DNA from 3 places in the Pseudomonas sp. A014 genome. Region 1 is predicted to be linked to each of the others. Evidence: predicted binding sites of a transcription regulator. Region 1 holds the regulator's gene; each other region holds the start of a gene.
The links. Region 1 encodes sigma-54, which starts transcription at its own class of promoters, with help from an activator protein. Its sites were predicted from a motif close to ANTGGCATNNANNTTGCTNT; they were not measured.

Region 1 (10,604 bases):
CCGGCCATGGTCACTTTAGCTCTGACAGTCAAACCGGCGATATTGTCGAAGTACGCATAAACTTTATAGGTGTCGCTGGTCGGACTGGCCGACAGGCCGCTGACACGCAGGGCCAGCAGCAGCAGCGCCAGGATCCCGGCCAGGAGGAACAGGCCGACACCGATTTCCAGGGTGCGGTTTTGCATCAGAAATCTCCAAACATCAAGGCGGTCAGAATAAAGTCCAGACCCAGGACTGCCAACGAGGCATAGACCACGGTCCTGGTGGTGGCACGGCTGATCCCCTCTGAAGTGGGTTCGCAGTCATACCCCTGGAATACGGCGATCCAGGTGACGACGAAGGCAAACACCAGGCTTTTGATCAGCCCGTTGATCACGTCATCGCTGAAAGAAACACTGTTCTGCATGTTGGCCCAGAACGAGCCCTCGTAGACCCCCAGCCAGTCCACGGCCACCCACGATCCACCCCAGATGCCGACCACGCTGAAGATCAGCGCCAGCAGCGGCAGCGAGATGAAGCCGGCCCAGAGGCGCGGGGCGACGATGTACTTGAGCGGGTCGACACCGATCATCTCCAGGCTGGAGAGCTGCTCGGTGGACTTCATGTTGCCGATCTCGGCCGTCAGCGCCGAACCCGCACGCCCGGCGAACAGCAGCGCTGTGACGACCGGTCCCAGCTCGCGCAGCAGCGTCAAGGCGACCATCTGGCCGACGGCCTGCTCGGAGCCGTACTTGGTGAGGATGCTATAGCCCTGCAGGGCCAGCACCATGCCGATGAACATGCCGGATACCACGATGATCGCCAGCGACAGCACACCCACCGAATAGAGCTGCTTGGTCAACAGCTGGAAGCCGCCACCGATGCCGCCGCGTCCGGCCAGGGCATGGAAGAGGAACAGGCACGAGCGCCCGAGCACGGCCAGCACGTCGATGGCGGCGCGCCCGAACAGGCGAATGCGTTCGAGTATGGATTTTCTGCGCATCAACGCGTCCCCAGCAGATCGGCGCGGTAGTCTGGCGCAGGAAAGTGGAATGGCACCGGACCGTCCGGATCGCCCTTCATGAACTGGCGGATACGCGGGTTGTCCGACCCCATCAGTTCGTCCGGCGTGCCCTGCCCCAGTACCTGGCCATCACCGACCACATAGATGTAGTCGGCAATGCTCGCGGTCTCGGCCAGGTCGTGCGAGACGACGATACTGGTGATGCCCAGGGCGTCGTTGAGCAGGCGGATCAGGCGCACAAGAACGCCCATGGCGATAGGGTCCTGGCCGACGAAAGGCTCGTCGTACATGAGAATCTGCGGATCCAGCGCAATCGCCCGGGCCAGCGCCACACGGCGCTTCATGCCGCCTGACAGCTCGTCCGGCATCAGATCGATGGCACCGCGCAGGCCCACGGCCTGCAGTTTCATCAGGACGATGTCGCGAATCATCTCGTCGGACAACTGGGTGTGCACACGCAGCGGGAAGGCCACGTTCTCGAAGACATCCAGGTCGGTAAACAGCGCACCGCTCTGAAACAGCACCCCCATCTGCTTGCGCGCATCGAACAGGTCGCTGCGCGACAGGGCCGGCAGGTTCTGCCCGCCTACCCAGACTTCGCCACTGGAGGGGCGCAATTGCGCGCCCATCAGGCGCAGCAGAGTTGTCTTGCCGCACCCGGAAGGCCCCATGATGCCAGTGACCTTGCCGCGGGGGATACGGATGTCGACATTGCTGAAAATGCTGCGCGAACCGCGTTTGAAGGTGACGCCCTTCAACTCGACCGCGTAGGCGCTATCCGAACTCATCTAGACTCCTTGCAATGCAGCCTCGTCTACATGGACGCCTGCCTTCATCATGAAGGCACACGCATCCCTGGCGGGCCGAATAGCGGCGAACTATAGCACCGCGCAAAGTTGTCCCCAAGGCCATTTCCCCGAGTCGTTCAGGCACCGTACAGCAATTTTGCAACTGCCTACGACAACTCGAAGGTGAGCGTTTCAAACATTGCCGCTATAATCGGCGCCTTTTCATCAGGCATTGCTTTTTCGACATGAGCCAATCCAGCGAGCTGATCCAATCCGCCCAGCGCACCCTGCGCCTGGAACTCGAGGCCGTAGAAGGCCTGCGGGCCCGTATCGACGGCAATTTCGTCAAGGCCTGCGAGCTGATCCTGGCCAGCAAGGGGCGGGTTGTCGTGGTCGGCATGGGCAAGTCCGGCCATATCGGCAACAAGATCGCCGCCACCCTCGCCAGCACCGGCACCCCGTCGTTCTTCGTGCACCCGGCCGAAGCCAGCCACGGCGACATGGGCATGATCACCCGCGACGATGTCATCCTCGCCCTGTCCAACTCCGGCAGCACCGCAGAGATCGTCACGCTGCTGCCGCTGATCAAGCGCCTGGGCATCCAGATGATCAGCCTGACCGGCAAGCCCGACTCACCACTGGCACAGGCTGCAGAAGTCAACCTCGACGCCAGCGTCGCCCAGGAAGCCTGCCCGCTGAACCTGGCACCCACCTCGTCCACCACCGCCGCTCTGGTCCTGGGCGATGCCCTGGCCATCGCCCTGCTCGAGGCACGAGGCTTCACCGCCGAGGACTTCGCGTTCTCCCATCCGGGTGGCGCCCTGGGCCGCCGCCTGCTGTTGAAAGTCGAGAACGTCATGCACGCGGGCGACGAATTGCCCCAGGTGCAGCGCGGCACACTGCTCAAGGACGCCTTGCTGGAAATGTCGCGCAAGGGCCTGGGCATGACCGTGGTCATGGAGCACGACGGCCGCCTGGCCGGCGTCTTCACCGACGGCGACCTGCGTCGTAGCCTGGATCGCAACATCGACGTGCACAAGACGCTCATCGACGAAGTCATGACCGTTCACGGCAAGACCGCCCGCGCCGAAATGCTCGCCGCCGAAGCCTTGAAGATCATGGAAGACCACAAGATCAGCGCGCTGGTAGTGGTCGATCACCAGGATCGTCCGACCGGCGCCCTGAACATGCACGACCTGCTGCGCGCCGGAGTGATGTAAATGACCCAGGACCTGATGCAACGTGCCCAAGCCATCAAGCTGGCCGTCTTCGACGTGGACGGCGTGCTGACCGACGGCCGCCTGTACTTCCTCGAGGACGGCAGCGAATTCAAGACCTTCAACACCCTCGATGGCCACGGCATCAAGATGCTCATGGCCTCGGGCGTAACCACCGCGATCATCAGTGGACGCAAGACCCCCGTGGTCGAGCGCAGGGCAAAGAACCTGGGCATTCCACACCTGTTCCAGGGCCGCGAAGACAAGCTGGTGGTGCTGGACGGCCTGCTCGCCGAGCTGGGCCTGAGCTACGAGCAGGTCGCCTACCTGGGCGACGACCTTCCCGACCTCCCGGTAATCCGCCGGGTGGGCCTGGGCATGGCCGTGGCCAATGCCGCGACCTTCGTCCGCGAGCACGCCCACGGCGTCACCCAGGCACGCGGCGGCGAAGGCGCAGCCCGCGAGTTCTGTGAACTGATCATGCAGGCCCAGGGTACCCTGGACGCTGCCAACGCCCATTACCTGTAGGCCACGCCATGCTCAGCAAGAAACTTCGAAATGCCGTGCTGCTGGCAGCCATCGCTGCGCTGCTGGTGGCGGTCGGCTACTGGAACATCAGCCCCGAGAGCTTCCTCGACAAGCCCACGGCCCAGGTCGACGAAAGCGCCATCGACTACTATGCGATCAACGCCCACAGCGTACAGTACCTGCCCGACGGCAGGCTGCAATACGAGATGACCGCGGACAAGGTCGAGCACCTGAAGGCCAGCGAAGTCACCCTGGTGACCACGCCAGACATGCACATCTACCGTGGGACAGCTTTCCCATGGCACGTGCAGAGCGTGCGCGCCGAGGTCAACCCGGACGGTACCGAGGTCGAACTGATCGACAACGTGCGGATCGCCCGCACCGACGAAAAACAACGCGACACCCTGATCACCAGTAGCCGCATGACGGTGTTCCCGCAGAAGCAATATGCGCAGACCGCCCAAGCCGTTAGAATCGACGGCGCCGGTGGCACGACTACGGGTGTAGGAATGAAAGCATATTTGGAAGACGGCAGGATGGACCTGCTGTCCAACGTAAGAGGACAGTATGAGGCTCGTTAAAACCCTCCCCCTTTTGCTCAGCCTGAGCGCAGCACTGGGAAGCGCGAGCGCCTTGGCCCTGCCGAACGACCGTGACCAGCCAATCCGCATCCAGGCGGACAACGCGCATCTGGACGACAAACAGGGCGTTGCCACCTACACCGGCGATGTGATCATCACCCAGGGCTCGATGATGATCAAAGGCAACACCGTGACCATGACTCGCGCCGCCTCGGGCGACATCGACGTCGTGACCTCGGTGGGCAACCTGGCCTACTTCGAGCAACAGCAGAGCGCTGCAAAACCCGACAAGATGAAGGGCTGGGCCGTCACCATCCAGTACCAGGCGCAGAAGGATATCGTCATCCTCACCGACCGCGCCAAGGTCGAGAACGAAGGCAACACCACCGAAGGCGAGAAGATCGTCTACAACACCAAGACCCAGGTGGCGACCGCTGGCCGTGGTGGTAACGTGACCGCACCTCGTCAGCGTATCGACATGGTGATCCAACCGAAGAAAAAGGCCGAGTAAATGGCAACCCTCAAAGCCCAGCACCTGGCCAAGAGCTACAAGGGCCGCCAGGTCGTCCGCGACGTCAGCCTGTCGATCGACAGCGGCCAGATCGTCGGCCTGCTCGGCCCCAACGGCGCCGGCAAGACCACCTGCTTCTACATGATCGTAGGGCTGGTCCAGGCCGACCAGGGCCGCGTGCTCATCGACAGCAACGATGTCAGCCATCAGCCCATGCATGGCCGGGCCCAGGCAGGCATCGGCTATCTGCCGCAGGAAGCCTCGATCTTCCGCAAGCTGTCGGTCGCCGACAACATCATGGCCATCCTCGAGACACGCAAGGACCTGGACCGCGAGGGACGGCGCAAGGAGCTGGAAAGCCTGCTGCAGGAGTTCCATATCAGCCACATCCGCGACAACCTCGGCATGAGCCTGTCCGGTGGCGAACGCCGTCGCGTCGAAATTGCCCGCGCCCTGGCGACTGCGCCGAAATTCATCCTGCTGGACGAACCCTTCGCCGGCGTCGACCCGATTTCCGTGGGTGATATCAAACAGATCATCCACCATCTGAAGGCCAAGGGCATCGGCGTACTGATCACCGACCACAACGTGCGCGAAACCCTCGACATCTGCGAGACCGCCTATATCGTCAACGATGGTCAACTGATCGCCGAAGGCGACGCCGAGACCATCCTGGCCAACCAGTTGGTCAAGGAAGTCTACCTGGGCCACGAGTTCCGACTCTGACGCCCGGGAGCTGCCTGGAGCATTGGAAATGCCTGGTGAAACGGGCTTAAGTGTTACAGTGCTCTAGGCAAACGCTACAATTTCAGGCATATAACTTGCTTAAGATTTGGCGCTCCGGCGCCCTGTAGTGGATGGCGCATGCGCGCCGGCGAACAAGGTATTAAGCCCCAGCCATGAAACCATCGCTCGTCCTAAAAATGGGCCAGCAACTGACGATGACCCCGCAGTTGCAACAGGCCATCCGTCTGCTCCAGCTCTCCACCCTGGACCTCCAGCAGGAAATCCAGGAAGCGCTGGAGTCCAATCCGATGCTCGAACGTCAGGAAGACGGCGACGACTTCGACAACAGCGATCCAATGGCGGAAAACGGCGAAAGCAAACCTGCCGCCGAAGCCCAGGACAACAGCTTCCAGGAAACTACCGTCAGCACGGAAAACCTCGAAGAAGGCGAGTGGAACGAGCGCATCCCCAACGAATTGCCGGTCGACACGGCCTGGGAAGACATCTACCAGACCAGCGCCAGCAGCCTGCCCAGCAACGATGAAGACGAGTGGGACTTCACCACCCGCACCTCTGCCGGCGAAAGCCTGCAGAGCCACCTGCTGTGGCAGCTCAACCTGGCACCGATGTCCGACACCGACCGCCTGATCGCGGTCACCCTCATCGACAGCATCAACGACCAGGGCTACCTGGAAGACAGCCTCGAGGAAATCTGCGCCGGATTCGATCCCGAGCTGGACATCGAGCTGGATGAAGTCGAAGCGGTGCTGCACCGCATTCAGCAATTCGAGCCGGCCGGCGTCGGCGCCCGCAACCTGGGCGAATGCCTGCTGCTGCAACTGCGCCAGCTGCCGGCGAGCGTGCCGTGGATGGCCGAGGCCCAGCGCCTGGTTACCGACTACATCGACCTGCTCGGCAGCCGCGACTACAGCCAGCTGATGCGTCGCATGAAGCTCAAGGAAGACGAGCTGCGCCAGGTCATCGAGCTGGTGCAAAGCCTCAATCCGCGCCCAGGTTCGCAGATCGAATCCAGCGAGCCGGAGTACGTGATCCCGGACGTCATCGTACGCAAGGACAGCGACCGCTGGCTGGTCGAATTGAACCAGGAGGCCGTGCCTCGCCTGCGAGTCAATCCGCAGTATGCAGGCTTCGTCCGCCGCGCCGACACCAGCGCCGACAACACCTTCATGCGCAACCAGCTGCAGGAAGCGCGCTGGTTCATCAAGAGCCTGCAAAGCCGCAACGAGACGCTGATGAAAGTGGCCACGCAAATCGTCGAACATCAGCGCGGCTTCCTCGATCATGGCGACGAAGCCATGAAACCGCTGGTGCTGCACGACATCGCCGAAGCGGTAGGCATGCACGAATCGACCATTTCGCGGGTCACCACACAGAAGTACATGCACACCCCCCGTGGCATCTACGAATTGAAATACTTTTTCTCGAGCCATGTGAGCACCGCCGAAGGCGGCGAATGCTCGTCTACGGCGATCCGCGCGATCATCAAGAAACTGGTGGCCGCGGAAAATCAGAAAAAGCCATTGAGTGACAGCAAGATCGCTGGTTTACTGGAGGCACAAGGCATCCAGGTAGCCCGCCGCACCGTCGCCAAGTACCGCGAATCGCTGGGGATTGCCCCGTCGAGCGAGCGCAAGCGATTGATGTAGCGCCGGGATGTGCCACAGCGTTTCAGTGGCAGGTGCAATACCTGCCTCTTTATGCACGGGCAACAAAGGAGAAGCTGTATGCAAGTCAACATCAGTGGCCAGCATGTAGAAGTCACCCAACCACTGCGCGAATACGTGCTCGAGAAGCTCGCCCGCGTGGAAGGACATTTCGACAAGATCACCAATGCAACGGTGATCATGAAAGTCGAAAAGCTGCAGCAGAAGGTTGAAGCGACACTCCAGATTCCCGGCGGCGAAGTGGTCGCCAACGCTGAACACCAAGACATGTATGCCGCGATCGACGCACTGGCTGACAAGCTCGACCGCCAACTGAAAAAACACAAGGAAAAACAGCAAAGCCTGCTGCAAGGTGCAGCTGCCCGCTGATCCCCCTCATCCATGATCCGACTTGAAACCATCCTGACCCCCGGCCGTTCCCTCGTGAACGTGCCGGGCGGCAGCAAGAAGCGCGCCCTGGAAAAGGTCGCCAACCTGATTGCCGAGCAAGTACCTGAGCTTGCGATGCAAGACGTCTTCGAAAAGCTCATCGCTCGCGAAAAACTGGGCTCCACCGGTTTCGGTAATGGCATCGCCATTCCTCATTGCCGCCTGGAAGGTTGTACTGCCCCCGTCAGCGCCCTGCTGCATCTGGACGCTCCCATCGACTACGACGCCATCGACGGCGCCCCCGTGGACCTGCTGTTCGTGCTGCTGGTCCCGGAAGCGGCCACCGATGCCCACCTCGAACTGCTGCGCCAGATCGCCAGCATGCTCGATCGCAAGGAAGTCCGTGATCGCCTGCGTGCCGCCGACAGCAGCGAAGCCCTCTACCAGGTAGTCCTGGACGCACAGAACGAGCACTGAACATGCGCCTGATCATCGTCAGCGGCCGGTCCGGCTCCGGCAAGAGCACCGCGCTCGATGTGCTGGAAGACAACGGCTACTACTGCATCGACAACCTGCCCGCCGGGTTGCTGCCGCAGTTGGCGGAAAACGCGCTGATCAATACCGAACTGATGCAACCCAAGGTCGCCGTGTCCATCGATGCGCGCAACCTGCCGAGCCATCTGTCGCGCTTCCCCGAATTGCTCGAGGACGCTCGCGCACGTCACATCCAGTGTGACGTGCTGTACCTGGACGCCGACGAGGACACGCTGCTCAAGCGGTTCTCCGAAACCCGCCGTCGCCACCCGCTGACCAACGCGGACCGTTCGCTCGCCGAAGCGATCCGCGTAGAAAGCGAACTGCTCGGCCCCATCGCCGACCTCGCCGACCTCAAGATCGATACCACCAGCCTTAATCTTTACCAGCTGCGTGACTCGATCAAGCTGCGCCTGCTCAACCAGCCTGAACCCGGCACCGCTTTTCTCGTCGAATCCTTCGGTTTCAAACGCGGCATGCCGGTGGACGCCGATCTGGTGTTCGACGTGCGCTGCCTGCCAAACCCTTACTGGAAACCCGAGTTGCGCGAGCACTCTGGCCTTGAAGCGCCAGTGATCGAGTACCTGGCAGCACAACCGGACGTCGAGGAAATGTTCCAGGACATCTCCAGCTACCTGTTGAAGTGGCTACCGCGCTTTGCCGCCAGCAACCGCGCCTACGTCACCATCGCCATCGGCTGCACCGGCGGACACCACCGCTCTGTCTATATCACCGAGCGCCTCGGACAACTGCTGCAGCAAACCCTGAAAAACGTCCAGGTCCGTCACCGCGACCTCTAACCCACAGGATCCACCCCACGATGCCCGCCCGCGAAATCACCATCATCAACAAGCTGGGCCTGCACGCCCGGGCGGCAGCCAAGTTCGTCGGCGTGGCCGGGAAGTTCCCCTGCCAGGTTCGGGTCGGGCGAGCCCCCGACAAGCTGGTGGACGGCAAGAGCATCATGGCAGTGATGATGCTGGCCGCGGGCAAAGGCACCCAAGTGCACCTGCATACCGAAGGCGAGCAGGACAACGACGCACTGGATGCACTGGTGGCGCTGATCAACAATTATTTTGACGAAGGCGAGTAAGCTCCCGCCCCGTCCCTTGCCTGACAGCCTCAGGACATCGCAGTGTCCATCACCATCATCAGGCAGAAGCCGATGCATAACCCCAGGCTTGCCAGGCGATGATTGCCATTGCTGCGTGACTCGGGAATGATTTCCTGGGTCACCACCAGCAACATCGCTCCTGCCGCACACGCAAGCCCAAGCGGTAGCAGCAGCTCGGCAACATTCACCAGCCAGGCACAGATCACCGCCGCTACCGGCTCCACCAGCCCGGATGCAGCACCGATGAGGAAGGCCTTGAACCGCGACATCCCAGCCCCTGCCAACACCAACGCGATCACCAGCCCCTCCGGCACGTCCTGCAGGGCAATGCCCATGGCGAGGCTGTCGGCGTCTGGCATGCCGCCGCCAGCGGAAACACCAATGGCCATGCCTTCCGGGATGTTGTGCGCGATGATCGCGGCTACGAACAGCCAGATCCGCGCAGCGATCACCGGCTGATTGCCTTGCCCGACCATGGACTCCGGCGAAACCCCGGAGATTCTCAAGTCGACCAGGAACAGGCACAGCGCCCCGAACAACAACCCGGCACTGACCAGGCCACCGGCGCCCCAAGGGCTGAAGCCAATGGACTGAGCCGCATCAAGGCCCGGGATGATCAGAGAGAACGCGGTGGCTGCCAACATCACCCCGGCACCGAAGCCAAGCAAGGTGTCAGCCACCGCCACCGGCATGTTGCGGATCACCAGCACCGGGACCGCGCCCAGCGCCGTGCCCAGTGCGCACAATGCACCGCCTTCAAGCGCACGTAACATGCGCGGCTCCAGGTCCAACCAGGCGATGCCCCGCGCCACCAACAGCGCGGTGCCAACAAGCAACAGCAAAGTCCCAAGCGCCAGTCGGAACAGGCGCACACTGCTGACAGACATCACCTCGGAGCGCATGACAGATCGACTCACTTCAGGGCTTCAAGGTAGCGACGCTCAACTTCCGTCCAATCGACGACGTTGTAGAAGGCACCGATGTATTCCGGACGACGGTTCTGGTACTTCAGGTAGTAAGCGTGCTCCCACACGTCCAACCCCAGGATCGGTGTGTTGCCGTGCATCAGCGGGCTGTCCTGGTTGCCGCTGCTCTCCACCACCAGCGTCTTGGCCGGGGTCACGCTGAGCCAGGCCCAACCACTGCCGAAACGGGTCAGCGCGGCCTTGGTGAACGCCTCCTTGAACGCCTCGAAGCCGCCGAGCTGCGTATCGATGGCCTGGGCGACCTGCCCCTGGGGTTGACCACCGCCCTTGGGTGACATCACGGTCCAGAACAACGCATGGTTGGCGTGGCCGCCGCCCTGGTTGATCACCGCTCCTTGCAGCTTTTCGGGCAACTGCTTGACCGCGCCGACCAGCTTGTCGATCGGCCATTCGGCCCACTCGGTCCCTTCGATGGCGGCGTTGAGGTTGTTCACATAGGTCTGGTGGTGCTTGCTGTGGTGAATCTCCATGGTCTGGGTATCGATGTGCGGCTCCAGCGCATCGTAGGCGTAAGGCAGTGCAGGCAAGGTGTGGGGCATGTCAGTGAATTCCGTATGCAGGT
Region 2 (10,604 bases), 2.9 Mb from region 1:
CGCGAAAGAACTCGGGATTGAACGCGGGGATGGCGATGCTGACGAGGGGATGTGCGTTCACTAGGACTCACTCAAGCGATTGAACCGCGGGACCGGCTGCCACCCGGTCCGGCGCTGACCGGCGGGTGGCGAGGCAGGCTCGTGGGACGATCACCCCGCGATCACCCGCATCTGGGTTCAGATGTAGTTGACCAGCGACAGGCCGGCGATCTTGGCGTAGGACTGCAGCGAGGCCTGGAGCATGTTGGTCTGCATCTGCAGGCGCAGCATCACCGTGGCCGGGTCGCTTTCGCGGATCGAGCTCTGGGTCTTGGCGTTCTCGTTGCCCAGCGCTTCGTTGGTTTCGGCCTGGACATCCAATGCCGCGCCGCGACCACCGATGGCGCTGATCGACGAGCTCACCTGGTTGGTGGCACTGGCGATGTTGCCGATTGCCGAGTCCAGCGAGGCGAGGAAGTTCTGGCGCGCCTTGGGGTCGCTGTCCATCGGCACGCTCAACGCGGTGCGCAGTTGGCCAATGGTGTTGAGCATGTTCTGATTCTGGTGGGTGTCGACCTTGATCGCGAAGGAGTCACCCGCATTGGGTGCACCGGACAACTGGAAGCTCACGCCCGAGGCCGTGGCAGTGTTGCCCGCCAGGGTGCCGGTGGAGATCGGCCGGCTGTTGTCGGTGAGCGGCGCTGCATACAGCTCGAAGTCGGTAGCGCTGGTGAACTTGAGCACCGCGCCGCCACCTGGGAACGAGGCGTTGTACTGCGCCTGGTTGCTGATGGTGGCGTTATTGACCTGAGTGCCGGACGTGTTGCCCGGGCTGCGCGAGCCAGCGATGGCGTCGGGCTTGGAGCTCAGGTTGAAGGTGTGGCCGGCAATCGCGGCATCCGGGTTGTCGCCCGGCTGCAGGGTGATCTTCAGGCGCAGGTCGACACCGCGGAAGGAGATCGAACCATTCTCGGCATTCGGGTTGTAGGTCCCGCCCTGTGAGGCTTCCAGAGTCACGTCGTTGTTGCCCGAATCGAGGATTCGGTACTGAGTGCTGCTGAGGAACTCGACGCGGTACGGCTCGCCACTGCGGAAGCGGTCGTTGAACGTCGCGCTGCCGGACACCTGGCCGTTGGACAGGCTGACCCGACCATCGTCCACCGCTGGAGCGGTCAGGGTGGTCTGGCTGCGACTGGTGTTGAGTGCCTGCTCGAAGGCATCGAAACCGGTCTCGTTGGCCGCCAGGCTGAGCATGTCGCCCACCTGCAGTTTCAGCTGGCCCTGGTCGCCCTGGTAGCTGTAGGTGCCGTCGGCGTTGCGCACGTAGGGCGGGGTGTCGCCCTTGGAACCGGAGAACAGGTACTTGCCGTTCTCGTCCTTGCTGTTCATCAGAGAGAACAACTGCTCTTCCAGCGAACCCAGCTCGTCGGCGTTGGCCTTGCGGTCGGCGTCGGTGAAACCGGCGTTGCCCGAGCTGATCGCCAGCTCGTTGACGCGCTGCAGCACCTTGCCGATGGCATCGAGGGTGCTTTCGGAAGTGCTCAGCGAGTTGCGCACATTGGTGATGTTGCTCTTGTACTGGTCGAGCATGTTCTGTTGCTGCTCGAGCTGCAGCAGGCGCGAGGCGCCTACCGGATCGTCGGCTGCAGTACGCACGCGGATGCCGTCGCTGGATTCCTGCTGGGTTTTCACCACGTTGGAAAAGCCGCGCTGATAGTTGGCGCTGCTGGTGTTGTAGAACTGCGAAGTGGAAATGCGCACGGTCTACGGCTCCTTAAAGGCTGTTGATCAAGGTGGCGAAGGTTTCCTGGGCCGCCTTGATGATTTGCGACGACGCGGTGTAGTACTGCTGGAACTTGATGAGGTTGCCGGTCTCTTCGTCGATCGACACCCCAGAGACAGCGTTGCGCCCATCGAGCGCCGACTTCTGCAGGGCATTGGTGGCGTCGGAGTCCATGCTTGCCTGGCCGGCCTTGCCGCCGACGTTGGACACGAGCTTGGCGTAGGCATCGGTCATGCTGATGCCCTTGCCGTCGGCACCGACTTCCACGGTGGACTTGGTCTGCAGGTCGATCACCGACTTGGCGTTGCGGTTATCGGACGAGCCTGCGCCGGTCAGCGAGACGGTGAAACTGTCACCGTTCTTCGGCGCGCCCGCGACGTCCATCTCGAAGGTGAACGAGCGCTGGGTGGCGCCGTCCATGATCGGGTTACCGGCGCCATCGACCATCGGCACCGAGAGCTGCAGCTTGTTGCTCTGGCCGGGCACGATGGTGCCGGTGCCGATGGAGTTGCCCTTGGCGTCGTACAGGGTGTAGCCCTGGGGGGACGCGGAGTCGTCGCCGAACACCAGCTTGACCGGGGTCGAATACTTCAGGCCGGTCTGCAACTGAGTACGATCGGTGGCGTTGTAGATGTCCAGCTTGGAGGTCAGGTTCGGCTGGGTGATCTGCCCGGTGCCCTTGTTGCCCGAGCCGCTCACTGCACCCAACGGCGCGGACAGCGCCAGGCGCTTGGGATCGGTGAGCACCGACTCGATACCGGCTGCGGCGTTGCGGGTCGGGGTGATCTTGAAGCTGTCACCAGCGGCAACGGCGCCACCATTGAGCGAGAGGCTGAAGCCATCGATCACTTTCGGTGGGTTGTCGTTTAGGTCGAAGTTGCCCATGTCGGTGCCTTCGGGCAGCTTGCGCACGTTGTAGCCGGTGGCACTGGTGAAGGTCACCTGGTAGTCGCTGGTGCCGAGCTTACCGGTGTCCTTGATGGTCACATCGAGGTTGCCGGAGCCTGCACTGTTGCCCTGGCGGGCGATACTGCGCTCGCTGATGGCCTTGGCGCTGTTGATGTCGCCGAACAGCAGCGCGCCGAATTCACCATTCTTGTCGACGCCCTGGCCGAGCTGGCTGTTGATCGCATCGGACACCACCAGTGCCACCCGGCCCAGCTCGTTGAGCGCAGGGTCCAGGGTGTCCTTGCGGTAGCGCAGCAGGCCACCGAGCTCGCCACCGGTGGTGGTGTCGGTGATGTCCATCTTGGTGCTGCCGCGGTTGATCATCAGGCTCATGCGCGTCGGATCGTTGCGGTTTGGCGCGACCTCGAGGGTCTGGGTGGTCTTGCCCAGCACCAATGCCTGGCCGTTGGGCAGGTAAATGTCGTAGTTGCCTTCGCGCTCTACCACCTGGCTGCCGATCAGCTTGTTCAGTTCGCGCACGGCGCCGTCACGCTGGTCGAGCAGATCGTTCGGCTGGCCCTGGATCGCCGACACGCGCGAGATCTGGTCGTTGTACTGGGCGATGGTCGAGGTGAGCTTGTTCACCTGATCGGCGATCGACGCCATGTTGGCGTTGATGTTGCTGTTCTGCTGATTGAGTTGCGTGGACAGGGTGTTGAAACGCTTGGCCAGCGATTGCGCGCTGGTCAGCAGCAACTGGCGAGAGGCATCTTCGTTGGGCTTGGCCGCAGCGTCCTGCATGGCGGTGAAGAAGCTTTTCAGGGCAGCCGTGATACCGGTGTCAGCGCTCGACAGGGCAGTGTCGAGCGGATTGATCTGGTTCAGGTACGAGTTGGCATCGCTGGACAGCGAGGTGGTGGTGCGCAGCTGGTTCTCGAGGAACGAGTTGTACACCCGGCGCACGTCGGCCAGCGTGGTGCCGCTGCCGATGAAGACGTTGCCGTTCTGCTGCGAGCCTTTGGTCTTCTGCACGTTCTGCTGGCGCGAGTAACTGTCCACATCGGCGTTGGCGATGTTGTTACCCAGGGTGTACATCCCCGACTGCGCGGCACCCAGCCCCGACATGCCAATATTGATCAAGCTCGCCATGATTCGCTGCCCTTAAAGTTGCGTGGTGGTCCCGAGCATTGCGTAGCTCGTGTCCGACTTCATCTGTCTTGCGATCTGCGAGATCTTGCTGGCGTAGTTCGGGTCGGTGGCATACCCGGCCTTCTGCAGCTCTCGCACAAACTGTTCTGGGTTATCGGCCGCCTTCACCGCATCTTGATAGCGCGCGTTGTTCTGCAGCAGGCTGACCAGGTCGTGGAAACTGTCCTGATAAGAGTCGTAGGAACGGAACGCGGCCGTCTCCTTGACGAACTGACCGTTGCGGAACTCGCTGGTGATCGCCCTCGCCTCGCCGCCCTGCCAATTGCCGGTGGCCTTGATGCCGAACAGGTTGTGGCTGCTGCTGCCATCGGTGTTGCGCATGACCGATTTGCCCCAGCCGGTTTCCAGGGCGGCCTGGGCCACCAGGTAACGCGGGTCGATACCGATGCGCTTGGCGGCCTGCTCGGCCATCGGCAGCATGGTGGCGACGAACTCGTCGCTGTCGGCGAAGGCTTTCTTCGGCGCCAGCGGCGGCTGGGCCACCGCGCGCCCGAGAATCTGCATGCCACGCCCTGGCGCGGCGAAGGCCTGGGCCGGCTCCCAGTCACCGGTGGCCACGCCACCGGGCGGGATGTCGCCACGGCCCGGCAACGCCGCGGTGTTGGTCGCCGCAGGATTGCCCGCCGACGGCACGATGCCGGCGAGCAGACGGTCGGTGAGCTTGCCCGGCAGCGCCAGACGCCGCGCATTGAGCGCCGCAACGTCGTTGCGGGTGGACGTCGATTCGGTGGCGTGGGCAGGTGCGACCACTTTCGTGCCCCACAGCGCCGGCGCATTGCCGTCGATACGCGGGAACGGACTGGTGTTCGGGCGCACACCCTTGTTCTTCGACAGCTGACGCACCAGTACGTCCTGCAGGCCGATACCGCCGCCTTCACGGGACATGCTCACGGCCAACTGCTGGTCGTACATGTCGCGGTACTGCTTGACCGTCTCGGTATTCATCGGATCGTCGGCAGCCAGCACATCGCCGGCCTTGCGCGAGGCCTTGAGCATTTCGCCGATGAACAGCGACTCGAACTCCTGGGCCACCTTGCGGATGTTGGCATCGCTGTCACGGTCCCCGTGCTTGAGCGAGCTCAGACGGTTGAGGTCGGTGTAGGCGCCGCTGTCGGCGGAACTTGAAACCAGGCTCTTCGGATTCATCGCCAGCGTCCTCAGATCACGATCAGGTCGGCCTGCAAGGCGCCGGCCTGTTTCAGGGCTTCGAGGATCGCCATCAGGTCGCCCGGTGCCGCGCCGACCTGGTTCACCGCACGGACGATTTCATCCAGCGTGGTCCCCGGGCCGAACTTGAACATCGGCTTGGCTTCCTGTTGCGCATTGACCCGCGACCGTGGCACCACGGCAGTCTGACCGTTGGAGAACGGCCCCGGCTGACTGACGATCGGGTCTTCGGTGATGGTCACGGTCAGGCTGCCGTGGGTGACGGCGGCCGGCGATACCTTGACGTTCTGGCCGATGACGATGGTGCCGGTACGCGAGTTGATGATGACCTTGGCCACGGCCTGGCCCGGATCGATCTCCAGGTTCTCGAGGATCGACAGGTAGTCGACCCGCTGGCTCGGGTCCATGGGCGCGGTGACGCGCACCGAACCGCCGTCCAGCGCCTGGGCAACGCCCGGGCCGAGCAGTTCGTTGACCTTGTCGACGATGCGCTTGGCGGTGGTGAAATCAGGACGGTTGAGGTTCAGGGTCAGGCTGTTGCCCTGGTTGAAGCCGCTCGGCACCGCTCGCTCGACCGAAGCGCCGCCAGGGATGCGACCGGCCGACGGCACGTTGACGGTGATCTTCGAGCCATCGCGACCTTCGGCATCGAAACCACCGACCACCAGGTTGCCCTGGGCAATGGCGTAGACGTTGCCATCGATCCCCTTGAGCGGGGTCATCAGCAGGCTGCCGCCACGCAGGCTCTTGGAGTTGCCGATCGAGGACACGGTGATGTCGATCACCTGGCCGGGCTTGGCGAAGGCCGGCAGGTCGGCGTGCACCGACACTGCAGCGACGTTCTTCAACTGCACGTTGCCCGAACCTGGCGGTACCTTGATGCCGAACTGCGACAGCATGTTGTTGAAGGTCTGCAGGGTGAACGGGGTCTGGGTGGTCTGGTCACCGGTGCCGTTGAGCCCGACCACCAGGCCGTAGCCGATCAACTGGTTGGCGCGCACGCCGGAAATGCTGGCGATATCCTTCAGGCGCTCGGCGTGGGCACCGAACGCGAAGGACAGGAGCAAGGTCGCGGCAATCAACTGCCTGGCGTTGAACATGGTCATCCGTACTCAGAAGGGCCAAAGCGGGCTCATGAAGAAGCGGTCCAGCCACCCGGGCTGGCTGGCATCGGCGAAGGAGCCGGTGCCCGAATAGGTAATGCGCGCGTCGGCCACTCGCGTGGACGGCACGGTGTTGTCGGTGGCGATATCATCGGCGCGGATCAGACCAGCGATACGCACCAGCTCTTCGCCGGTGTTGAGGGTCATCCACTTCTCGCCGCGCACGGCGATGATGCCGTTGGGCAGTACATCGGCCACCGTCACGGTGATCGAGCCGGTCAAGGTGTTGCCCTGGCTGGCCTGGCTGGCACCCTTGGTGGCACGCTCGCCCTTGTACCCCGCGTTGAGCGACAGGTCGCCGCCGCCGAACGGGTTGTTGGTGTTGGGGGTGGTGCCGAACAGCGAGGTCAGGCCGATATTGGCGTTGCTGTCCTTCTGGATCTGGGAACCGGCGTTCTTGCTCGCCGAGGTACGCTCGTTGAGGGTGATGGTGATGATGTCACCGACACGAAACGCCTTGCGATCGCCATACATGTTCTGCTCGAACCCGGCCTGGTAGATCGAACCGTTGTTGGCCGCCGACGGCAAAGGTGTACGCGGCAGTACAGGCGCGTAGTACGGGTCGTTGGGCTTTGCCGTCGGCGCAACGCAACCGGCCAGCAACACAGCCCCTCCCAGGGCGACGACGGACAACAGACGATTCATGACGCTTACCTCACGGTGTAACAGGCGCTGCAACAGCGGCCGGGTAGCTAGAGCCAGGACTTACAGTTGCTGGGTGACGAACGACAACATCTGGTCGGCGGTGGAGATGACCTTGGAGTTCATCTCGTAGGCGCGCTGGGTGGTGATCATGTTCACCAGCTCTTCGACGGTGCTGACGTTGGAGTTTTCCAGGGTCTGCTGCAGGGTGGTGCCGAAACCGTTCAGGCCCGGGGTACCGACCTGCGGCGCACCGCTGGCAGCGGTCTCGAAGAACAGGTTGTTGCCAATCGCCTGCAGGCCGGCCGGGTTGATGAAGTCCGCGGTCTGGATGTTGCCGATGATCTGCGCGGCCGGGTTGCCGGTGGTGGTGATCGACACGGTGCCGTCCTGGCCGACGGTGAAGGTCTGCGCCTCCGGTGGCACGACGATGGCAGGCTCCAGGGCGAAACCGTTGGCAGTCACGACCTGGCCATCGGAGTTCAGGTGGAAGGTGCCGTCACGGGTGTAGGAGACAGTGCCGTCGGGCTGCAGGACCTGGAAGAAACCACGACCATTGACCGCGAGATCCAGCGGGTTTTCGGTGGTCTGCAGGCTGCCGGTCTGGAAGTTCTTCTGGGTGCCGACGATGCGCACACCGGTACCGACCTGCAGGCCCGAAGGCAGCTCGCTATCCTGGGTCGACTGGGCACCAGGCTGGCGCTTGGTCTGGTACAACAGGTCCTGGAACTCGGCACGGTCACGCTTGAAACCAGTGGTCGAGACGTTGGCCAGGTTGTTGGAGATGACCGTCAGGTTGGTGTCCTGTGCGGACAGGCCGGTTTTAGCGACCCAGAGAGCCGGAAGCATTTAGTGTTCTCCTCGTGCGCCTGTTTTACGGCACTCGTTCAAAAGTGATTAGCTGATTTGCAAAACCCGAGCCATGGCTTCGTCGCCCTGCTCGGCTGTTTTCATCATCTTGACGTGCAGCTCGAACTGGCGAGACAGGGCCAGCACCGAGGTCATCTCTTCGACGGCATTGACGTTGCTGCCTTCGAGGAAGCCCGACACCACGCGGACATTGACGTCCGCATCGGCCGGCTGGCCGCTGTTGGTGTGGATCAGGCCGTCGAGGCCTTTGCTGATGCTCTTGATGTCGGGGTTGACCAGCTTGATCCGATCGACCTCGGCCATGACGCGCGGGTCTTCGCCCATGGCGCGGATGCTGATGGTGCCATCGTCACCGACCTCGACCTTCTGCTCGGGCGGAATGGCGATCGGGCCACCATTGCCGATCACCGGCATGCCATTGCCGGCGCGCAACACGCCGAGGGCGTCGATGTTCAGGCTGCCGGTGCGTACGTAGGCTTCGCTGCCATCCGGGGCCTGCACGGCGATGAAGCCATTGCCACTGACCGCCACGTCCAGCTCGCGACCAGTCTCGATCATCGGGCCTGCGGTAAAGTCGGTGGCAGGCCGCTCGCTCATGGCGAAGGCACGCGCCGGAAAGCTGTCGCCGAACACCGGCATCGAGCGCGCCTGCTCCAGGTCACGCTGAAAACCAGTGGTGGAAACGTTCGCCAGGTTGTTGGCGTGGGCCTTCTGTGCCACCGCATTCTGGGCGGCGCCGGTCATGGCCACGTAAAGCATCTTGTCCACAGTCATCCTCCGCTGCACTGGCGATCGATTGCCGCTCACCGTTGCTGTGCAGGCTGTAAAGCAAGTTCCGAACCAACTTTCTCCAAGGCAAGAAAAAGCCCGTGAATACGGGCCTTTAGCGAATTTCATCGAGGGTGCAACGTCGGTTATCCGGCGCTGCTTTGCCGCTGGCGGCAAGGGGGTGCCAAAGTTCAGCAATAGCAGTGTTGCTAGTCGCGACACCCGCCATTGTTGTAAGGCCCGGCAAATCGCTTCCAGCCCTCCCCCGGCGACCACTGCGAACACACCAGTCGCCCATCCACCTGACTTTCCCAACGCCACCACGGCGCGGTACCGGCCTGGGCCTGGAGCAGACACAGCGCCGCAAGCAGCGCGACAGCCAACTTTTTCATGATCCCTCCTGCAAAAACGACGAACCCCTTCACGGGAAAGGGGTTCATCCAGACACGCTCAGCCAGCGACCATCAGGTCATCTGGATGATGGTCTGCATGATGGTGCTCTCGGTGGAGATGGTCTTGGCGTTGGCCTGGTAGTTGCTCTGCGCCTTGATCAGCTCGACCAGCTCCTGGGTCAGGTTGACGTTGGACGCTTCCAGCGAGTTGGACTCGACCGAACCGAGGGTGCCGGTCTTCGGCGCATCGATGCCCGGAATACCCGAGGAGAAGGTTTCCTTCCAACGAGTACCGCCAATCTGCTGCAGGCCCTGGTCGTTGGCGAAGCTGGCAATCGCAACCTGGCCGATGGCGCGAGACTGCTGGTTGCTGAAGCTTGCGAACATCACCCCGGTGGAGTCGATCGACAGGCTCGACAGGATGCCAGTGGCATAGCCGTCCTGGTTCTGCGACATGCGCGCGGTCTCGGTGTTGTACGAGGTGGTGCTGTTCATGGCCAGGCGCATGCCGTCGGCATTGCCATCCGAACCGTTGGCCGCCCAGTTGCCTGCGGCATCCTTCGCGGCCGGGATCCAGCCCTTGAGGCTGAAGGTGTTGTTGGTCACGCTCCAGTTGGCCGCCGGCACCGTGGTGTTGTCGGTGGTCATGGCCTTGATGCTGCCGTCGGAGTTGAAGGTCATGGTGCCGGTCAGCGGCGTGGTGCTGCCCGGGTTCAGCGGGTTGCGACCATCGACCAGGGTGTACATGGTCCACTCGTTGGTGCCGGTCTTGCGGTAGAACTGCTCCATGGTGTGCTCGTTACCCTGGCTGTCGTACACCTTGGTCGGGAAGGACTTGGTGTAGGTCGACTGGTCGGCCGGGTCGAACGGCTTGTTCGGCACCATCACCGGCGGGGTCGCGCCGTTGGACACTTCCAGCGGGATGGTGTCGGCGGAGGAGTTCAGGTTGATGCCCTGGTCGATCAGGGTGGTGGCCTTGGGGGCCAGCGCCGAGGTATCGATCTTCAGGTTGGTGAGGATGCCCTTCTGGATCTTGCCGGTGCTGTCGGCGGCATAACCTTGCAGGTTCAGGCCATCGGAGGTGACCACGTTGTTGTCCTTGTCGGTGCGGAAGGCACCGGCACGGGTGTAGGTCAGCGAGCCGTTGTCGGAGAGGACGAAGTAGCCCTGGCCCTGGATGCCCATGTCCAGCACGTTGCCGGTGTTGTTCACGTCACCCTGGGTGAACTGCTGCGACACCGCCGCCAGGCGCACACCGTTACCGACCTGGTTCTGGCCCACGCCCAGGCGGTTGGCACCGGCGTAGACGTCGGCGAACTCGGCACGCGACGACTTGAAACCTGTGGTATTGACGTTGGCGATGTTGTTGCCGGTAACGTCGAGTTGCTTGTTGGCTGCGTAGAGACCGCTAAGGCCGATATTGAAAGACATGCTTTGCTCCTTCTGCCGAACAGGCCGGCCTTAGATTCCGATGGTTTGTACTTTGGAGATGCCGACCTTGCCGATACCCGCCAGGTTGAGCATCATCTCGCCGCCAGTGCCGCCCACGGTGACACTGGTGACGGTGGCTGGCAGCAGCGTGTACATCTCCTGAGCCTTGCCATCGACGGTGGTCGTCGCGGTAAAGGTGTAATTGCCCGCCGCAACCTTCTCGCCCTTGTCGTTGGTGCCATCCCAGATGAAGTCGGCAGTGCCCTTCTTCTGTTCGCCCAACTGGATGGTCTTGACGACGTTGCCATCCTT
Region 3 (10,604 bases), 2.6 Mb from region 1:
CAGCATCCGAGCAACTTCGGACGCCTGTGCACCAAAGGCCTCACCGCACACCTGCCACTGTCCGCTGCCGGACGCATGGAGCACGCCTTCGTGCGCCAGCAGCGCAGCCAGCAGCCGGTGCGCACCGGCATGGACGACGCCATTGCGCAATCGGCCGCGCGCCTGCGCGCGATCATCGACGAGCATGGGCCGGATGCCGTGGCGCTCTATGTGTCCGGGCAGATGTCGCTGGAGGCTCAATACCTGGCCAACAAGCTGGCCAAGGGCTTTATCCGCACCCGCCATATCGAATCCAACTCGCGGCTGTGCATGGCCAGTGCCGGCAGCGGCTACAAGCAGTCGCTGGGCGCCGACGGCCCGCCGGGCAGCTACCAGGATTTCGAGCGTGCCGAGGTGTTCTTCGTCATTGGCGCCAACATGGCCGACTGTCATCCGATCCTGTTCCTGCGCCTGCTCGACCGAGTGAAGGCCGGGGCTCGGCTGATCGTCGTCGACCCGCGTCGCAGTGCCACCGCCGACAAGGCCGACCTGTTCCTGCAAGTGCGCCCGGGCAGCGATCTGGCTCTGCTCAACGGCTTGCTCTACCTGTTGCACGAGAACGGCCATACAGACATCGACTTCATCGCCCGCCACACCGAGGGCTGGGACGAGATGCCTGCGTTTCTCGCCGACTACACCCCCGAACGGGTCGCGGCCCTGACCGGCCTTGCCGAGGCCGATATCCGTCAGGCGGCTGCCTGGATCGGTGGGGCGTCGGAGTGGATGAGCTGCTGGACCATGGGCCTCAACCAGAGCATCCATGGCACCTGGCACAGCAACGCGCTGTGCAACCTGCACCTGGCCACCGGCGCGATTTGCCGACCTGGCAGCGGACCGTTCTCGCTGACCGGCCAGCCCAACGCCATGGGCGGCCGTGAGATGGGCTACATGGGCCCGGGTCTGCCGGGCCAGCGTTCGGCGCAGGTGGCGGGCGACCGTGCGTTCGTCGAGCAGCAGTGGGGCCTGGCGCCGGGCGCGCTGCGCAGCGAAGGCGGTGAAGGCACGGTGGCGCTTTTCGAGCAGATGAAGGCCGGGCAAGTGAAGGCCTGCTGGATCATCTGCAGCAACCCGGTGGCCAGTGTCGCCAACCGCCAGCAGGTGATCGACGGCCTGCACGAGGCGCAGTTGGTGATCGCCCAGGACGCCTTCCTCGACACCGAGACCAACCGCCATGCCGACATCCTGCTGCCGGCCGCGTTGTGGGCCGAGGGCGAGGGCGTGATGATCAACAGCGAGCGCAACCTCACCCTGATGCCGCGTGCGGTCGCAGCGCCCGGCGAAAGCCTTGAGGATTGGCGCATCATCGCCCGCATCGCCTGTGCCATGGGCTATGCCGAGGCGTTCAGCTATGCCGATGCCGAAGCGGTGTACGACGAGATCCGCCGCTTCTGGAATCCCGCCACCGGCTATGACCTGCGTGGCATCGGCTACGCCGAGCTACGCGACAAGCCGCGCCAGTGGCCAAGTGCGCCCGGGCGCGCGGACGACCGCAGCCCGCTGCGCTATCTCAACGACGGCAGCAGCCAGGCGCTGCTGCACGATGCCCAGGGCGAGCGCCCCGCACTGGCCTTTCCCACGCCCAGTGGCAAGGCGCGGTTCTTCGCTCGGCCCTGGCTGGCGCCGACCGAGCTGCCGGATGCCGACTTTCCGCTGGTGCTCAACACCGGCCGCGTGCAGCACCAGTGGCACACCCTGACCAAGACCGGCAAGGTGCCGAGCCTGAACAAGCTCGAGCCCGGCCCCTTCGTCGAGATCAATCCCGAGGACGCCCGACGCCTGGGCATCGCCGACAAGGATCAGGTGGCGATCCGCTCGCGCCGCGGCCAGGCCGTGCTGCCGGCACGCATCAGCGAGCGGGTGCTGGTCGGCAACTGCTTTGCCCCTTTTCACTGGAACGACCTGTATGGCGAGCAACTGGCGATCAACGCCGTGACCTGTGACGCGGTCGATCCAACTTCCCTGCAACCGGCCTTCAAGCATTGCGCCGTGACCCTGGAGCGGGTTGCAGGCGAACGCATCGAGGCACTCGAGCTGCCCTGCGCGATTTCTACGGAGTCTGCCATCATGCCCACCGATACCCTGTCTCGCCTGCTGGGGCTGGACAGCCTGCCGGCCCCCGTCCTGGCGGACGAGGAGCGTCGTTACCTGCAGGGCTTTCTGCTCGGCCTTGGGCAGGCGCGCGCACCGGGGGTGCCCAGCCTGCCGCCCGGTGCGCCGCTTGCGCCTGCCAGTCGTTTGTTCGTCGATGGCTTGATCGCCGGCCTGTTCGCCCAGCCGGTGGTGGCGCCGGTCGCCATGGCCGAGGTTGCCAGGCATCGGGTGCTGTGGGCCTCGCAGACCGGCAATGGCGAGGCGCTGGCCGAGCGCTGTGCGGCGCATCTGCGCGAAGCGGGCCTGGCCGTCGAGCTGAGCTGCATGGATGCAGTCAGCCCCAGCCAGTTGCGTGGCGCCGCCAGCGTGCTGCTGATCACCAGTACCTTTGGTGACGGCGATGCGCCTGACTGCGCTTCGGCGTTCTGGCAGGCGTTGCAGGGCGAGGAGGGGGCACAGTGTGCGGCACTGCCCTTCGCCGTGCTGGCGTTGGGTGATTCCAGCTACGACCAGTTCTGCGGTTTTGGCCGCAAGCTCGACCAGCGTCTGGCTGAACTGGGCGGCCGACGTCTGCTCGATCGGGTCGATTGCGAACCGGATTTCGATCCATCGTTCGTCACATGGCTGCAGGCGTTGTTGCCGCTGCTGGGGCCGACGGCCGCTGCGCAGGTCACAGCCAAGCCGGCGCCAGTGTTCGGCAGGCAGCAGCCCTGCCTGGCTCCCATCATCGAGAACCGTGTGCTCAATGCGCCCGGAGCGACCAAGGAAACGCGCCAGGTGGTGTTCGACCTGCAAGGCACCGGGCTGGTCTACGAGGCAGGCGATGCGCTGGGTGTCTGGCCGCGCAACTGCCCGGCGCTGGTCCAGGAGCTGCTCGAGCTGATGGGGCTCGATGGCGAGAGGCGCGTGCAACTGCCCGACTTGCCGACGATGCCGTTGGCCGAGGCGATGGAGCGGCACCTGGAGATCGCCCGGGTCACTTCGCAACAGCTTGCAGCCTTCAGCCAGGCGCCGCAGGCCGGTGAACTGCGTCGGTTGCTGCTGCCCGAGCACAAGGCCGAACTCACGGACTGGCTGTGGGGGCGGCAGTTGGCCGATGTGCTCGCTGCCTTCGCGCCGCAACTGTCACTGGAGCACTGGTTGACTCTGCTCAAGCCCTTGCAGCCCCGCATGTACTCGATCAGCTCCAGCCCCAAGGCCCATCCACAGCAGGTGCACCTGACCGTTTCAACCGTGCGCTATGGCCAGCGAAAGGGCGTGAGTTCAAGCTTTCTCGCCGACCGCGCCGAAGCGCTGGAGGTGGCGATCTTCCCGCAGGTTGCGCGGCATTTCCGACTGCCGGACGACGATGCCACGCCGCTCATCATGGTTGGCCCTGGCACCGGTATCGCGCCGTTTCGTGCCTTTCTCGAAGAACGCGAAGCCCGCGGTGCGACCGGCGGCAACTGGCTGTTCTTCGGTGAGCAGCATGCTGCCTTCGATTTCTATTACCGCGAGCAGTTGCAGGCCTGGGAGGCCAGCGGTCATCTGCGCCTGAGCACGGCGTTCTCGCGTGACCAGGCCGAGAAGCTGTACGTGCAGCAGCGCATGCTCGAACAGGGTGCCGAGCTGTGGCAGTGGCTGGAGGCGGGGGCGTACTTCTACATCTGCGGCGATGCCCAGCGCATGGCCAAGGATGTCGATGCCGCGCTGCGCCAGGTCGTGGCCGAGCACGGGCGGATGAGCGCCGAGGCGGCGGCGGTTTATGTCGAGGGGTTGAGCAAGAGCAAGCGTTATCGACGCGATGTGTATTGAGTGCACCGGGATGGGGAGCGGTGCACCGGCTTGAGGCGGTGCAGCGTGCGGCGCTCTCGCGCGGCAGGCCCGCTCCTGCAGGTCGCGCAACGCTGCATCCCCTGTTGGCGTGGGCTTGTCCCGCGATAGTGCCAGCACCGATTGCACCTTGGCACGCTCCCTGCTTTTAACGATTTACAACACAGCCCCACTGATCAACGGCGATCAACAGGGGCCTCACACTGATGAGTACAGGCAAAGGCGCCTGGAGCTTCGGCTCCAGGCGCCTTTTTTTGTCTTTGCGTCGGGCAAGCCCCGCACACCGTGATCGAGGATCGGCTATGAAGGCAACAGCGAACGGCGGACAACGAGAGCGACTGGTCATCGTCGGCAACGGCATGGTCGGTCATCACTTGGTCGAGCAACTGATCGAGCGCGGCGCCCTGGCGCGCTTCGAGCTGCGCGTGTTCGGCGAGGAGCGCCAGCGCGCCTACGACCGTGTGCACCTGTCGGAATACTTCGCCGGCAGCAGCGCCGAGGCACTGGCCATGTGCGAGCCCGAATTCTACGGTCAGCACGGCGTGCACCTGCACTTGCACGAAGCGGTACTGGAGATCGACCGCACGCTGGGTGAAGTGGTCACTGCCCAGGGCCGCTACGGTTACGACCGACTGATCCTCGCCACCGGCTCCTACCCGTTCGTACCGCCGATCGAAGGCTCCACCGGTACCGCCTGCCTGGTCTACCGCACCCTCGACGATCTTGACGACATCCGCGCCTCGGCCGCCGGCGCCCGGCGTGGCGTGGTGGTCGGTGGCGGGTTGCTGGGCCTCGAGGCCGCCAATGCGCTCAAGTCGCTGGGGCTGGAGGCTCATGTCGTGGAGTTCGCGCCACGGCTGATGCCGGTGCAGCTCGATCATGAAGGGGGCGCGGCCTTGCGTGCGCAGATCGAAGCGTTGGGTGTCGGCGTGCATCTGTCTCGCGCCACCCAGTCGATCGACCCGGGCGAAGAGTATCGCCACCGCATGAAGTTCGATGGTGGCGAGTACCTGGAAACCGACCTGATCGTGTTCTCTGCCGGCATCCGTCCGCGTGACGCCCTGGGGCGTGCCTGCGAGCTGGAGATCGCGCCGCGCGGCGGTGTGGTCATCGACGGCAACTGCCGCTCCAGCGATCCACGGATCTTTGCCATCGGCGAGTGCGCGTCGTGGAACGGCAGCGTGTTCGGCCTGGTTGCTCCAGGCTACAGCATGGCCCGCAACCTTGCTGCGCTGCTGGTCGGCGAGGCCAGTGCCGAGTTCACCGGTGCCGACATGTCGACCAAGCTCAAGCTGCTGGGGGTCGATGTCGGCTCCATCGGTGACGCCCACGGCGCCACTCCAGGCGCGCGCAGCTACCGCTATATCGACGAGGCCAACGCCAGCTACCGCCGCCTGGTGGTCGACGCCAGCGGCAAGCGGGTGATCGGCGCGGTACTGGTCGGCGACAACAGCTACTACGACACCCTGCTGCAGTACGTGCAGAACGGCATCGCCCTGCCGCAGGATCCGGCGGCGCTGATCCTGCCGCAGAGTGGCGGCGCGCCCACGCTCGGTGCCGATGCCCTGCCCGACAGCGCGACCATCTGCTCGTGCCACAACGTCAGCAAGGGTGCGATCTGCGCGGCCATCGACAGTGGCTGCGCGGACCTGGCGGCGGTCAAGGGCTGCACCAAGGCGGCCAGCGGCTGTGGTGGTTGTGCGGCGCTGCTCAAGCAGGTGTTCGAGCATGAACTGACCGCGCGCGGCGTGACGGTCGACAAGAGCCTGTGCGAGCACTTCGCCTATACCCGCCAGGAGTTGTATGCATTGGTGCGTGTCGAGGGCATTCGAACCTTCAACGAATTGCTTGAGCGCCACGGCAAGGGGCATGTCGGTTGCGACATCTGCAAGCCGACCGTGGGCTCGATCCTCGCCTCGTGCTGGAACCAGCCGATCATGGATCCCTCGCTGGTACCGCTGCAGGACACCAACGACACCTTCATGGCCAACATGCAGAAGAACGGCACCTACTCGGTGGTGCCGCGCATCCCAGGTGGTGAAATCACCCCCGACAAGTTGATCGTGATCGGCCAGGTGGCAAAGAAATACGACCTCTACACCAAGATCACCGGCGGCCAGCGCATCGACCTGTTCGGCGCGCAGTTGCACGAATTGCCGCTGATCTGGGGCGAGCTGATCGAGGCGGGCTTCGAGACCGGCCATGCCTACGGCAAGTCGACCCGCACGGTGAAGTCGTGCGTGGGCAGCACCTGGTGCCGCTACGGCGTGCAGGACAGCGTCGCCATGGCCCTGCGCATCGAAGACCGCTACAAGGGCCTGCGTTCGCCGCACAAGCTCAAGTTCGCGGTGTCCGGCTGCACCCGTGAATGCGCCGAGGCGCAGAGCAAGGATATCGGTGTGATCGCCACCGACAAGGGTTGGAACCTGTACGTTTGTGGAAACGGTGGCATGCGCCCGCGCCATGCCGAACTGTTCGCCACCGATCTGGACGACGACACCCTGATCCGCCTGATCGACCGCGTGCTGATGTTCTACATCCGCACCGCCGACAAACTGCAGCGCACCTCGGTGTGGCGCGAAGGCCTGGACGGCGGGCTGGACTATCTCAAGGCGGTGATCCTTGACGATAGCCTCGGCCTTGCCGACGAGCTGGAAGCGCAGATGCAGCATGTGGTCGACCGCTACGAATGCGAATGGGCCAACGCCCTGAAAGACCCGGAGAAGCTCAAGCGCTTCCGCACCTTCGTCAACGACCAGCGGCCTGACCCGGATGTGCATTTCGTGCGTGAGCGCGAACAGCGTCGACCGGCTACGCCGCTGGAGTTGATCCCTACTGTCGAGGAGCTCGTTTGATGAACCTGTCCAATGCTGTCGTTGCACCACAGGATACCTGGCAGTCGGTGTGCCGGGTCGATGATCTGATTGCCGATTCGGGGGTGGTGGTCTGGCTCGACGGCGAGCAGGTCGCGCTGTTCTACCTGCCCGGGCAGGAGCAGACACTGTATGCCGTGGACAACCGCGACCCGCGTTCCGGGGCCAATGTTATCGGGCGGGGATTGATTGGCAGCCTGCAAGGCGAGCTGGTGGTGGCGGCGCCGTTGTACAAGCAGCATTTCAGCTTGCGTGATGGGCGTTGCCTGGAGGATGCGGGGCAGCGGTTGCGGGTGTGGCCGGTGAGGATGGAACGGGGGCAGGTCGAGATTCGCTGTTTCTAGCAGGTATGGCTCCTGCCCGGCCTGTGCAGTACCTGTGGGAGCGGGCTTGCCCGCGAACACCGGCGAAGCCGGTGCCATCTACCGCGGTGTTTGCTTCGCGGGTAAACCCGCTCCCACAGGTACCGCGTAGACTTCGGGTCTGGCTCACTTTTGCAGGTCCTTGGATAAACGTGGCTCCACGGCTTTCAACTACCGCTGCGCGCACATTTGGCTTGAGGGGCACTCGCGGGAGCGTTGGTTTCAACGGCTGTCCTGAATCATAAGTCCTGCCACCTCACTCTTAGCGAATTGATATTGATGGTGAGTGTTCGCCTAAGTGATCCGGACATGATTTCGCATGAGATCTCGTCCTCGTCAATCGAAAGGCAATGCAGCCCGCTGGCGTAATTGAACGCCAGAAGCCTATCGTCAAGATACAGCGATGTCGAAACAGTACCGTCCAGTGAGTAGACCAACTCCAATCGGAGGAGCCCTGTGCCGAGCTTGCAACTCCATTGTGCATACTCTGGATCGAAATCTGCGACGAGCCCGAGCACCTCGAGCAATGTGGTTTCGAAAGAACTAATCATGGTTTTTGGGCGGGCTGAAAAAATTTATCACATCGTTCAGTGTGTTTTTTACGTATCCAGGAGGTAGGAAAATTTCTCGCACCACGTCATCGTCATGAGCTCTCCAAATGACCCGGTCCGTTGTTTCAAGCATGAGCAGAATCACCACATCGCCATCAAGGCATGGCGTCAGGTTCAGTGACAGGAACAGAGCACCAATTTTGCGAGAATCAATCCAGTTTTGAGCGTGCTCGTACCCTTGCTCGATCTGGGAAAGCACGGCCGATTTGTCCAGATTTCTTAGGGAGTCAGCGTAATCGAGATCATAATCTGCGAGTTTGACGTTGACCATGTTCAAGAAGGTGTCGATCTGCGTGATTTCTTCGTTGGCCCCGATGAGATGGTTGTCTAAAAAAAGGTTCACGGCCATCCAACCTGACTTGAAGCTTGGTGCGCAGGTCGAGCAACAGACTGAAAACAACTCTTTTTTCCCCGCATTATAGTAGCTCATGCTACCGGCCTTTTTTCGCATCGATGAGTGGACAGAACAGAGTGCGAACCATCGCCACGATTCAAATTCCTTTTGATGGCAGAGCCGACCTGACGATGTGCATTTCGATGGCGTGCTCATCGTCGCTCAGCGATATGATGAAATCCGGATCAGTAAGGCCAATTGAGCGTCGTAGCTTTTGTCGAGTCTGAATAAACTTCCTAGGAATGCACCAAAATCGTACCCGTAAAAATTTAGGCCTATTCTGTTTTCGAAGAATATCCAGAATTCAAATTCTTTGTATATGTTCGAGGCATCAGTTATGGCCGATATGACTTCATTTGCTTTCGTTGGGTGAGGCAGTAAGCGTCCATCTGCCTTCTCAGCGACAGCGTGCATGTAATTAAACGTTTCTCTATGCCAAGAGAAATCGTCTGGTCGCAGGTGTTTGAGTTTACAGGACTGAATCCCAAGAAGGTGTGAAGCATATTTTTGTGCTCTGAGAGTTAGTAGTTTGTTGCTAAGTGTCTTATCCATTTTTATGTGTGGGTGTTCTTGGGTGTTTGCGGATTGTTGTTGTCTTTGTTTAGTGGGTCAAACTTTTGCGTTTTTATTCTTTTTAGCATGTCGTATTTCTTAGGGTGCTCGCGCTCAAAGGTGTTCACGGCGCATTCGTCAAGTTTTTCTTCTTCGTATGCCCAAGAGATTAAATATTCCTGCAGGTGCCTGCTCAGGTTCAAATGTGCGGGCGTGAGGTTTGAAAGTGATAAGCTATTGGGCTCGGCCTGTCTTATCAGGTGGCGTGCACTGAGTTTGGCAATCATCTCAGTATCGGTGTCTGAGATTTTTGCTAGAGCACTCATGTCTTTATACTGCGCGAAATCAGAGATTCGTGAGAGTGCTACAAGTTCATTCGAAATCCATTGACTGATCAGCGTGGCGCGCAATGGTTTTTGTGCTATCGATTTCAATAATGTAATTAGAGTTTCAGATGAGTCGATAAGAAAAACAAGTGTGTGATTGATGAAGTAGTTTGCGCAGGCGTTGACTTCGGTGCCCGCCGGTCGGTTGGCTTGAGCCGAAAGTGCAAAGGTCAGGATTTCTGAGAAGAATTGCTTATCGTGCCAGAGGTTGTTGACAGCTTTGTGCTCACGGTACAGTGATAGGAGTGTTTCCTGAACATCTCTACTGGTATTTTTCACAATGAACACCCTCCTTTAATGCCTCTGGCGCCTGGCTTGAATGGCCGTCCACCTACAATTCCACCGCCTACCTTACGAATATAATTAGCGATGCGCTTTTCTGCCTTTCGTAATTTGCTGATGACCGAACGATCCTTGAGCAGTCCTGCTGCCTTTTTATTTACTTTACCGTCTAGCACAGTGCCGTCAGCTTTAACTTTCCCCACCGACTTACCCCCTTCTTCAATGTGGAAGTGGATAGGGTCGGCGTGCTCTCGACCTAAGTCATCATAGTAATGCACGATGCTAGTATTTCCGTCCGAAGCAAGCACCCGTCCTGGTAGGGTCGGGCTAGTGCTGAGACCTAGAGGATCGATCCAGGCAAAAGAATTTGCAGCATATCGGTACAGGTTGTAATCCGATAGCAACCCAATCGGATCCTGCTGCGTAAACCGCCCCACCTCCGGATCATAGAACCTGAACGTGTTGTAGTGCAGCCCCGTCTCCCGGTCCAGGTACTGCCCCTGGAACCTCAGGTTCTGCTGACGGTTCTGCCCGGCATGGTGCCATTCTTCCCGACACTTGCCCCAGGTCTCGAACTCACCTTGCCACACGGTCATGCCGTTTTCATCGGTGAGCTGCTCGGGCAGCCCGGCGAGGTTGGTGTGGAAGTAGTGCAGCAGTTCGGCGCCGGGTGCGCCGTCGAGGCGGGCGAGGGGTTCGTAGCTGTCGCTGTCGGCGTAGACGTACAGGCTGGGTTTGTCGTCCTGGATTTCCTGCAACAGGCGCAGACCCTGCCAGAGGAACAGCGTCTGGCTGGCGGGGGTTGGGTGATCGTTACGGTACAGGCGCTTGGCGATCCTGCGCCCCAGCGGGTCGTAGTCGAATTCCACCCGCTCGTGCACCGGCCCGCGCTGCTGGTGTACGCGTACCAGGCGGTGCTCGGCGTCGTAGTCGAAGCGCTGGATCAGGTGCGCGCCTGTACGTTTTTCGCTGAGGCGGCCGAAGCGGTCGTAGCGGTAGCGCTTGTCCTGGTAGACCTTTAGGCGGTTGTGCCGTACGTAGCCCTTGATCGGGTAACCGTCGAGCAGGTTGCCGGCCTTGTCGTAGCCGTAGTGCTCGACCTGTTGGCCATTGCGATGAGGCAGTGTGCGGCTGGCGCCATGGATGCGTTCTGTGGGGCCATAGTCGTAGCGAACCTGACCGCGCTGGACATTGCCGCTGGC

Region 2: the regulator sigma-54 is predicted to act here: its motif matches at 8,527-8,546, upstream of ACTYOL_RS19650 (flagellar basal body rod protein FlgF).
Region 3: the regulator sigma-54 is predicted to act here: its motif matches at 4,072-4,091, upstream of nirB (nitrite reductase large subunit NirB).

Annotation. Positions count from the first base shown of each region.
Region 1 covers NZ_CP199001.1:1,085,085-1,095,688, reverse strand. The annotation lists gene mlaD (outer membrane lipid asymmetry maintenance protein MlaD) at 1-185, opposite strand, end outside; gene mlaE (lipid asymmetry maintenance ABC transporter permease subunit MlaE) at 185-982, opposite strand; gene ACTYOL_RS05270 (ATP-binding cassette domain-containing protein) at 982-1,791, opposite strand; gene ACTYOL_RS05265 (KpsF/GutQ family sugar-phosphate isomerase) at 2,037-3,011, shown strand; gene ACTYOL_RS05260 (KdsC family phosphatase) at 3,012-3,536, shown strand; gene lptC (LPS export ABC transporter periplasmic protein LptC) at 3,545-4,117, shown strand; gene lptA (lipopolysaccharide transport periplasmic protein LptA) at 4,104-4,628, shown strand; gene lptB (LPS export ABC transporter ATP-binding protein) at 4,629-5,354, shown strand; gene ACTYOL_RS05240 (RNA polymerase factor sigma-54) at 5,528-7,021, shown strand; gene hpf (ribosome hibernation-promoting factor, HPF/YfiA family) at 7,100-7,408, shown strand; gene ptsN (PTS IIA-like nitrogen regulatory protein PtsN) at 7,421-7,885, shown strand; gene rapZ (RNase adapter RapZ) at 7,888-8,742, shown strand; gene ACTYOL_RS05220 (HPr family phosphocarrier protein) at 8,763-9,035, shown strand; gene ACTYOL_RS05215 (ZIP family metal transporter) at 9,065-9,958, opposite strand; gene ACTYOL_RS05210 (superoxide dismutase) at 9,970-10,581, opposite strand; gene ACTYOL_RS05205 (hypothetical protein) at 10,583-10,604, opposite strand, start outside.
Region 2 covers NZ_CP199001.1:4,232,071-4,242,674, forward strand. The annotation lists gene ACTYOL_RS19615 (glycosyltransferase) at 1-61, opposite strand, end outside; gene ACTYOL_RS19620 (flagellar hook-associated protein 3) at 178-1,740, opposite strand; gene flgK (flagellar hook-associated protein FlgK) at 1,754-3,799, opposite strand; gene flgJ (flagellar assembly peptidoglycan hydrolase FlgJ) at 3,812-5,005, opposite strand; gene ACTYOL_RS19635 (flagellar basal body P-ring protein FlgI) at 5,017-6,126, opposite strand; gene flgH (flagellar basal body L-ring protein FlgH) at 6,139-6,834, opposite strand; gene flgG (flagellar basal-body rod protein FlgG) at 6,895-7,680, opposite strand; gene ACTYOL_RS19650 (flagellar basal body rod protein FlgF) at 7,729-8,469, opposite strand; gene ACTYOL_RS19655 (hypothetical protein) at 8,679-8,861, opposite strand; gene flgE (flagellar hook protein FlgE) at 8,934-10,292, opposite strand; gene flgD (flagellar hook assembly protein FlgD) at 10,323-10,604, opposite strand, start outside.
Region 3 covers NZ_CP199001.1:4,448,730-4,459,333, reverse strand. The annotation lists gene ACTYOL_RS20665 (molybdopterin-dependent oxidoreductase) at 1-3,924, shown strand, start outside; gene nirB (nitrite reductase large subunit NirB) at 4,245-6,797, shown strand; gene nirD (nitrite reductase small subunit NirD) at 6,797-7,159, shown strand; gene ACTYOL_RS20650 (Imm42 family immunity protein) at 7,721-8,218, opposite strand; gene ACTYOL_RS20645 (hypothetical protein) at 8,737-9,399, opposite strand; gene ACTYOL_RS20640 (RHS repeat-associated core domain-containing protein) at 9,396-10,604, opposite strand, start outside.